2 linked regions of the Anaerocolumna chitinilytica genome follow. The protein of the gene in region 1 interacts with the protein of each later gene in a pairwise test. Links are inferred from orthologs where the notes say so. Each region holds a gene or a part of one and is shown in the gene's direction. Other genes may lie near its edges.

Region 1 (5,222 bases):
GACGGTTATCTGGTCCTTGCTTGCTACCTTTACTACCTATTTTTTCGGAATGTTTCAGGCAGTGCTCTTAAACAGCAAACATGTGAAAGTGAAATCGTTGTATCGGAGTATTATGATCTTACCCTGGGCTATTCCCCAGATGATAAGCTTATTAGTATTTAAGAATCTGTTAAATGGTCAGTTTGGGCCATTAGGTCAGTTCTTAATTGATATTGGAGTTACCAATAAGCGAATACCCTTTTTAACAGATCCGATGATTGCAAAAGTAACAGTGGTGCTTGTGAATCTTTGGATGGGATTTCCCATGTTTATGATTATGATACAGGGAATTCTCTCTAATATTGACAAGAGTCTGTATGAAGCGGCTCAGATAGATGGGGGCGGAGATTTACAGGTTTTTCAAAAGATAACCCTGCCGCTGGTCTTTCAGGCAACGGGACCGCTCTTGGTTATGAATCTTGCAGGTAATTTTAACGGATTCGGGTCTATCTATTTCTTAACAGAAGGCGGTCCGGTCAACCCGAATTATCAGCTTGCAGGCGATACGGATATATTGATTTCCTGGATTTATAAACTAACCTTGAATAATCAGATATATGATATGGCTGCGGTTATGTGTATTATCCTTTTCATACTGGTTGGCGGTGTATCTTTTTGGAATTTTAAAAGAAGCAGTGCTTTTAAGGAGGTCTAGGAATGAAGAACAGAAAAAAGAATCCAAGGGGTTTAAAAGCATTTTTGATAAATGCAGAACTAATTATTACTTCACTGATTGTACTAATACCGGTTATATGGATTGTAATGTCTTCCTTTCATAAAGGCACAGGGCTAACCGGTTCATCCTTGATCCCTAGCGTACTAACGGTGCAGAATTATGTTCGTTTATTTCGGGAAACAGATTATCTGATATGGTTTAAGAACAGCTTATCCATAGCAATCTTAAATGCTTTTGTTTCTGTTGTCCTGATATTGGTAACAGCATGGGTAGTATCAAGATTTCACTTCAAGGGACGAAAATCAGGCCTTATGACTATGCTAATCCTGTCGATGTTTCCTAGTTTTCTATCAATGACTGCTATCTATACCCTGTTTATTACCTTTGGCTTGAATAAGACTCCCCTGTCACTGGTCCTGGTATATTCTGCGGGGGCAATTCCCTATAACGTCTGGCTGGTGAAAGGATATCTGGACGGAGTACCAATTTCTCTGGATGAAGCAGCTTACATAGACGGAAGTTCCAAAATCAACACCTTTTTCAAGATAATTATACCAATGTCGAAACCGATTATCGTATACTGTGCCGTTGCCCAATTTATGGCTCCCTGGATGGATTACATACTGCCAAATCTGCTGTTTACCGGAACAAGCACAAAAACGATTGCAGTTGGACTCTATGCTATGATAACCGGAAATGAAAACTCCTACTTTACCACCTTTGCAGCCGGTGCGGTATTAATAGCCGTACCAATCACTATTCTGTATTTGTTGTTTCAAAAGTATCTGGTGGAAGGAATCTCTGCCGGCGCGAACAAAGGTTAATTCGATTTACAGTGTACATGAGATACCGTGCAAAATGATAGAAAGGTTGAAAGAAAATAGAAATGATAGAAAGGATGCCACGAAAGGATTCTTTCAACCTGGATTGAATGTGGCAGTACTGCAGAGGACTATTCCTAAGACTGCGGTAGCTATGGGATTGATAATGAGAAAGATTCTGGCTTTGATTCTTATTGTGACTTTGATGGCCATGTTAGGAGGCTGTAAAAGAGAGCTTCCGCCGGAAGATAATCTTGTAAATAAAGCTTCGGCTGATGCAAATACAGAGGTAAAAGCAGCAGACAGCGATACGACGAATGCCAATACAACTGATTCTGGAAGCGTAGATACAAAGACCTCGGATAACGGCGGAGCAGAAGAAACTCCTTCCTTAACGCCGGAAGAAGGAGCAAAGCTTCTGTTTTGGACAGGAGATTTGGAATTTGGCAAGGCGGTTGCTGCTAAGTTCCAGGAAAAATATAAGGTTCCGGTTTCTGTTGAAGAAGTAGGTCTTGGTGCAATTGATAAGATATCCTTAAGCGGGCCTGCAGGTACCGGTGCCGATGTTTTCATGAGTCCTCATGATTCTTTTCAGCACGGTTTAGCAGCCGGGTTATTTCTCCCGATGGAGGACTCTGTAGCAGCAGAACTGAAGGAACGGGTGAATGAGGTTGGAATTAAGACAGTGACTTCGGAAGGAAAAATATATGGAGTACCCGTATCCCTGGAAACCAGTTGCTTATTCTACAATAAGGATATTGTGGGAGAGCAGCCGGCAAGAACATTGGAAGAGATAATGGATAAGGCAAAGTCCTTTAACAATACAGATAAGAATCAGTTTTATTTTCTCAGTACCATTGGTGACGGATATAAGATCTATCCTTTTCTCAGTGCAGAAGGTTTTAGCCTCTTCGGCAAGGAGGGAAAGGATAATGATAATCCCGGTTTTGACAGTGATGAATTTGAAGGAGGCCTTGAACTTATAAAAGAGCTGCATGATATTATGCCGGTTAGCTCTACAGATCTTGGTAATGTAAGCTTCTTAAGAAGTCAGTTTGAGGAGGGTAAAGTTGCATATGAGATTTCGGGTCCCTGGGATATCAAAGAATTCAAAGACAGCGGAGTTAACTTTGGCGTTTCTTCCTTACCTACTTATAAGGGAAAGACAATGACACCATTTGCAGGAGTCCAGAATGCACATGTATCAGCTTTTAGCAAATATCCAAAAGCAGCACAGCTTTTGGCAGAGTTTTTGGTTAGTGATGAGGGAGCACAGTTGTTATATGAAAAGGCTAATAAAATAACTACTCTTAAGAATGTCAGCAATATTAAAGGGATATCAACGGATGAATACATAAAACCTTTTGTTGAACAATTTGCTAATTCTTATCCTATGCCTTCTGTACAGAGAATCTCCTTCTATTGGACTATCTCTGCAGGGACTTGTCAGGCAGTGTTTGACGGCACCCTAACACCTAAAGAAGGCAGAGAAAAAGCAGTTTCCGATTGGAAGACTATGCTTACAACGGAATAAAGAACTTACAAAGAGCAGCAGGCTAATAAAAGAAAAACACCACAGAAAGGCAGAAGAACAGAATGAATTTAGAGGCAATTAATCATACACCAAAAAGCAGCGATGCCTATGCCTATGGAGAAAACACCATGCATATTCGTCTTCGGACGGCAAAGGATGATGTAAGTGCAATAGAGTTGGTATATGGCATTAAATATGATTGGATGAATCATAAGAAAGTCTCCATGAAGAAGATACTGACAGATGAGCTATATGACTATTATCAGACAAATCTTGAACTATCAGATACAAGAATCGGTTATTATTTTAAAATAACTGGTAAAGAGGAGAGTATCTGCTATACAGAAGCCGGGTTTTTAGAGGAGTTTCCCGATGATATGTCTTATTGCTATTTCTTTCAGTATCCCTACATCAATAAGGCAGATATCCATAAAGAACCGGAGTGGGTCAAAGAAGCAGTGTTTTATCAAATATTTGTAGAAAGATTTTTTAATGGTGATGAAAATAATTCTCCCAAGGAACTGGTGCCCTGGGACTCGGAACCAAAGCCAAAGAGCTTCTACGGGGGAGATTTGAAGGGAATCCTGTTGAAACTTGATTATTTGCAGGAACTTGGAATTAACGGGATTTACTTAACCCCTATTTTTGAATCACCCTCCAATCACAAATATGACACCGTAGATTACAAAGAGATTGACAAGTATTTTGGTGATAAGAAAGTCTTTCAGGAATTCGTAAGAAAAGCCCATGAAAAAGGAATAAAAATAATTCTGGATGCTGTTTTTAATCATTGCAGCGAATATTTTCCGCCCTTTTTAGAGGTAAAAGAAAAAGGAAAAGCTTCACCTTACTATGATTGGTTTTGCATAGAAGAATTTCCTTTAAGTAAAAAACCGTTAAATTATCAAACCTTTGGATATGTTTCTTATATGCCGAAATTGAATACTTCCAATCCGGAGCTAAAGAAATATCTCTTTGATACAGTGAGATACTGGATGGAAGAATTCGAGATTGACGGTTGGAGACTTGATGTATCCGATGAAATCGATCATCATTTTTGGAGGGAATTCCGAAATCTTGTAAAGGAAATCAAAGAAGATGCGGTAATAATCGGAGAGAACTGGCATAATGCCTATCCATGGCTTATGGGAGACCAGTTTGACAGTGTGATGAATTATCCGGTTACAAAGCTCTGCCTTGATTATTTTGCAAGAAGAACCATGAAAGCAAAAGAGTTTGAAAAGGGACTTGGTACCTTATTAATGAGATATACAGATCAGGTAAATGAGGCAATGTTAAATCTTTTAGACAGTCATGACACGGAACGTTTTCTTTATGCTTGCAGCGAAAACAAAGAGAAGCTTAAGAATGCGGCAGCCTTTCTCTTTGGCTATCGAGGTATTCCCTGTACATATTACGGAACAGAAATCGGTATGACCGGAGCGTATGATCCGGGGTGCAGGAGAGGATTTGACTGGAAGCAGGAGAATTGGGATATGGATTTGTATATTTTTTATAAAAAACTTATACAGATTCGTAAGACTGAGATGGCATTGAAGGATGGAACAATCAGTTTTCATAGTAATGATAATCTCTTTGTTATGAAGAGAAGCTTTAGGGAAGAAAACATTTATATTGTAATAAATAATACAGAGGAAGAAAAACATTATCAATTACCTGATAAAGAGTTCACTGCTATAAGTGAGTTACTAAGCGGCCAGACTTATGGAGATAACGCTGTGGATAAAAGCTTTTTAGTACCGGCTGATTCTGCTCTGTATCTGAAAACCGTTTAAATAAAAAGAAGGAAGGTAAAAGTTATGAAAAATTTATGGAAAAAAGTAATGGTGTTTTTGCTGGCAGCAGTTGTAATTACTGCCGGAACCGGATTAAAGGCATTTGCTGCCGGTAATCAGGTTACAATTCATGTGAAGGACGGAGCCAAATGGGGAAGTATGAACGTCTACAATTGGGGGGATGATGGTGAAACAGCCGGAGTATGGCCAGGAACTGCTATGGAAGCGGAAGGCGATGGATGGTATACCTATACTTTTGACACTAAAGTGAACCTTAATTTGGTATTCAGTGCAAAGCCCGGAACACCTCAATCCGGAAATATCAATGATCTGTCTAAAGACGGCAAGGAATATTG
Region 2 (4,400 bases), 1.4 Mb from region 1 along the record:
GAGGAGGAATTTGAATTCATAAAGAATGCCTGTGAAGGCTTTATGGAGGCATTTTCGAAGGAATCCTTCCCTATGTGCGGTATGGATGAAAATACTATGATGTATTTAATCGCAGACCTTGCCAGAAGAAGTGGCAAGATTGATGAGTCCAGCAGATGGATTTCCAGAGTATTAATCTCAAGGGATGCCAATGAGCGTATTAAAGCAAAGGCTAGAGAGTTAAAGGATTTATTAAAACAGGAATAGTATGAATTATAAAGGACATAATTCATACACAAGAATGCGCCTGCGAAATCCTCGGCGCATTCTTGAGGCGCGTTGGAAAAGAGCATGTTGATAGTATGAATAATTGAAAAGAATAATTCATAATAGGCAGCTATAAGAAGGGTGATATTAATCTTATGGCTGCCTTAATGTATTTATAGAAGATTAATTTCCTTTTTCATAGACGCTGTTAGTCTTTGTCATAGCTCTTGGAAGAGCATCTTTTGAATTTTTCCAGGGTTCATTTACATAACGGTAATCGAATTTATCAATAAACCATTCCAGATCATCCCGTACCCGCTTCATATTGTCAAAATATATCTTGTTTAAATCCTTACGAAAACTCTCCGCTTTCTCTCCGCTAAGGTGCTTGTCCGCTTCCTGGAATAAGAGGCCATAATGCTCGGTACAAAAGCCTTTGGAAGCTTTTAATTTATCAATAAAGGCACTGTCATGTTCAAAGAGGTAGAATACGGTTGTAATGTAAAGATTGAACATGTTATCAATCTTATTGCAGACGTAGCAGGAGCTTACTATATTATCTGTATATTCTTTTACAGGAGTAGTCTCCGTATTCTTTTTAAAAAGAGAAGGCCCTTTACCTTTCTTAGCGGAAAGGCCCTCTAAGTCCTTAATCGTCTTATCCATGTGGGTCTTTAGCATAAGGGCCAGCCCAAGACGGTTCTTATTCTCATAAAGCTTACCCAGATGATAATTGCAGAATCCGATTTTATCCGTTTCAGCTCTTACATCATCTTCCATGTAGCTGGGACCCATGGTGAATTCCACCGCATTGTTTTCAAGTGTTTTTTTCATAAAACATATCGGGCATTCGCAGTCACTGTCAAAAGCATCATTGACCGGTATGGTGTACAATTTTTCTTTCATTTTATATACCTGATAATCCTTTCTGGTATTCATAGTTCCTATTGCAATAAGTATAGCATGGCCCAGTTAATTGTACAATGAATTATTCATTCCCCCAGGTATAACAAAGAGTAAATATTCCCATATTAAGTAAGGTGAACTTCTGCAGAGTAAATATATAGTTTTAAAGTATTTGTTATATTGTAACTATAAAAAAGTGAGAAAAAATGAGATATTAAGAATAAAATGGAGCTAAAGTTAAATATTATCGAAAATAAAGCGTATTTTAAAGAAAAGTATGGTTGCATAATAAAGGCAAATTTACTAATATATCTTTATCGGTTAGCACTCAATTCGAGTGAGTGCTAATAAAATTCAAAAAATGCCTTTTTAAATGAAATATTGATATCATAAGGAGGAAATAAAAATGAAGTTAGTACCATTAGGAGACAAAGTGGTTTTAAAGCAGCTTGTAGCTGAAGAGACAACAAAGTCAGGTATCGTATTACCTGGTCAGGCAAAAGAGAAACCCCAGCAGGCTGAAGTTGTAGCAGTAGGTCCTGGCGGTGTTGTAGATGGAAAAGAAGTAACCATGCAGGTTAAAGTTGGAGATAAGGTTATATTCTCCAAATATTCCGGTACTGAAGTGAAATTAGAAGAAGTAGAATATATTGTTGTAAAGCAGAACGATATCGTTGCTGTTGTTGAAGATTAGTTTGAATTATCGAGAAGTATAGATCATAACTGTGTCTGAGAGTCTAGACCCAATGATTCGCGGGAGGAAAAGACATAGCAGTTTACGGAACATTAATTTAAATCAGGAGGTTATAAAAATGGCAAAAGAAATTAAACATGGTGCAGAAGCCAGAGCAGCTCTGGAAAATGGCGTTAATTTATTAGCAAATACAGTAAAAGTTACTTTAGGACCCAAAGGAAGAAATGTTGTATTAGATAAATCCTACGGCGCACCTTTGATTACAAACGACGGTGTTACGATTGCAAAAGAAATTGAATTAGAAGATGCTTTCGAAAATATGGGCGCTCAATTAGTAAAAGAAGTTGCTACAAAGACAAATGATGTAGCTGGTGATGGTACAACAACCGCTACTGTTCTTGCACAGGCTATGATTAATGAAGGTATTAAGAATCTGGCTGCCGGCGCAAACCCTATCATCTTAAGAAAAGGTATGCAAAAGGCAACTGACAGTGCAGTAGATGCTATCTTAAAGATGAGCTCCAAGCTTAACGGCAAGGCACAGATTGCAAGAGTAGCTGCAATTTCTGCCGGTGATGATGCAGTTGGTGAGATGGTAGCTGACGCTATGGAGAAAGTTTCCAATGATGGAGTTATCACAATTGAAGAATCCAAAACAATGAAGACAGAGTTAGACCTGGTTGAAGGTATGCAGTTTGACAGGGGTTACATCTCCGCTTACATGGCTACTGACATGGACAAAATGGAGGCTAATTTAGACAATCCATATATCTTAATCACAGATAAGAAGATATCCAACATTCAGGATATTCTCCCTGTATTAGAGCAGATCGTTCAATCCGGTGCAAGACTTTTAATTATTGCTGAGGATGTGGAAGGCGAAGCTTTAACAACTTTAATCGTAAATAAATTAAGAGGAACTTTCAGCGTAGTTGCTGTTAAGGCTCCCGGCTATGGTGACAGAAGAAAAGAAATGCTTCAGGATATCGCTGTTTTAACAGGCGGTACTGTTATTTCTGATGATTTAGGTCTTGACTTAAAAGAAACTACACTGGATCAGTTAGGACGCGCAAAATCTGTTAAAGTTCAGAAAGAGAATACAATCATAGTTGACGGTGAGGGTGAGAAGAGAAATATTGATGCCAGAATCGCACAAATAAGAGCACAGATAGAAGAAACAACATCTGATTTTGATAGAGAAAAATTACAGGAAAGACTTGCGAAGTTAGCAGGCGGCGTTGCTGTTATCCGTGTAGGTGCTGCAACTGAAACAGAAATGAAAGAGAAAAAACTTCGTATGGAAGATGCTCTTGCAGCAACAAGAGCAGCTGTAGAAGAAGGTATCGTAGCAGGCGGCGGTTCCGCATACATCCACGCATCCAAGGAAGTTGCTAAGTTAGCAGCTACTTTAGAAGGTGATGAGAAAACCGGTGCTAACATTATCTTAAAAGCTCTGGAAGCTCCTCTTTACTGCATCGTATCCAATGCAGGATTAGAAGGTTCCGTAGTAACCAGCAAGGTAAAAGAGAAAGATCCCGGAGTTGGTTTCGATGCTTTAAAAGAAGAGTATGTAGACATGGTAGCTGCAGGAATCTTAGATCCCGCTAAGGTTACAAGAAGTGCTCTTCAGAATGCTACCAGCGTAGCATCCACATTATTAACAACTGAGTCAGTGGTTGCTAATATTAAGTCCAATGAACCTGCTATGCCTGCAGGTGCCGGCGGAATGGGCATGATGTAATTTTGAAATGAGCTAATTCCTAAAAGGGAGTCTGCATTTGCAGATTCCCTTTTTTCATAAGATTTTTATAAAGATATAAGAATTATTTTGGGAATAAGGCTTTTCCTTTCCTGGTTTTTTTAGTATAATACTCTTATAAATATGCCAATTCAGAGAATTGTCAGACGGCTGTCTAAAGTTAGCTATTCTTATGTTGTGTATTAGCTTACAGATCAAACTGCCGGGACAAAATAATACACTTAAATAAATTGGCATAAAATCAGGTCAGGAGGCAAAAAAATGAATGAGTTATATGCAGAGGCAGGAGTGAAACGGAAGGATACTGCCGGAACATATGCTTTAAGATTTTTATTAATATTTGCAGCAATTGTATTATTTTTCTTTTCTATGCGCAGCCAAATTCTACTGTTCATAGCAGCAATCGTAATCGTTGCAATTTTTTATTTTTTCCCAAGGCTTAGTCTGGAATATGAATATGTATTCTGTGACGGACAGTTGGACTTTGATAAGATAATGGGAAAAGCAAAGAGAAAGACCGATTTAAAGATAGATTTCGAGCAGGTTGAGGTAATGGCCCCTGTCGGTTCTCATGCATTGGATAGTTTCAATAATGGAAAATATGCAGTAAAGGATTATACCTCAAGAGATAAAAATGCAAAGCCCTATGTAATAATATATCGTCAGGGTGAAAAAAGTCTTAGGATTTTATTTGAGCCAAATGAGAAGATGTTAAGTTGTATAAAGATGAAACATCCCAGAAAGCTCGTTCAATATTAAAGATTAGAATAAAGTATAAGGGGATTATCTGTAAGC

Evidence for each region. The genes of interacting proteins can lie anywhere in the genome.
Region 2: the proteins of bsdcttw_RS09430 (region 1) and groL interact in binary tests that used the Escherichia coli proteins (3 or more experiments, as listed by UniProt). The link is inferred for Anaerocolumna chitinilytica from one-to-one orthologs.

What each region holds. Positions count from the first base shown.
Region 1 is NZ_AP023368.1:2,176,831-2,182,052, forward strand. The notes cover bases 999-3,821. They hold bsdcttw_RS09430 (sugar ABC transporter substrate-binding protein), read left to right. Parts: upstream 999-1,573; coding sequence 1,574-3,070; downstream 3,071-3,821. Other genes in these bases: bsdcttw_RS09425 (sugar ABC transporter permease), read left to right, coding at 999-1,539; bsdcttw_RS09435 (glycoside hydrolase family 13 protein), read left to right, coding at 3,133-3,821. Outside these bases: bsdcttw_RS09420 (carbohydrate ABC transporter permease), read left to right, coding at 1-694; more of bsdcttw_RS09425, read left to right, coding at 697-998; more of bsdcttw_RS09435, read left to right, coding at 3,822-4,866; bsdcttw_RS09440 (starch-binding protein), read left to right, coding at 4,891-5,222. UniProt on the Escherichia coli protein: Part of the ABC transporter complex MalEFGK involved in maltose/maltodextrin import. Binds maltose and higher maltodextrins such as maltotriose.
Region 2 is NZ_AP023368.1:815,406-819,805, forward strand. Bases 1,309-4,275 are described here. They hold groL (chaperonin GroEL), read left to right. Parts: upstream 1,309-1,964; coding sequence 1,965-3,587; downstream 3,588-4,275. Other genes in these bases: bsdcttw_RS03600 (co-chaperone GroES), read left to right, coding at 1,559-1,846; bsdcttw_RS03610 (DUF6106 family protein), read left to right, coding at 3,867-4,275. Also shown: bsdcttw_RS03590 (DUF2225 domain-containing protein), read left to right, coding at 1-246; bsdcttw_RS03595 (DUF6062 family protein), read right to left, coding at 430-1,152; more of bsdcttw_RS03610, read left to right, coding at 4,276-4,364.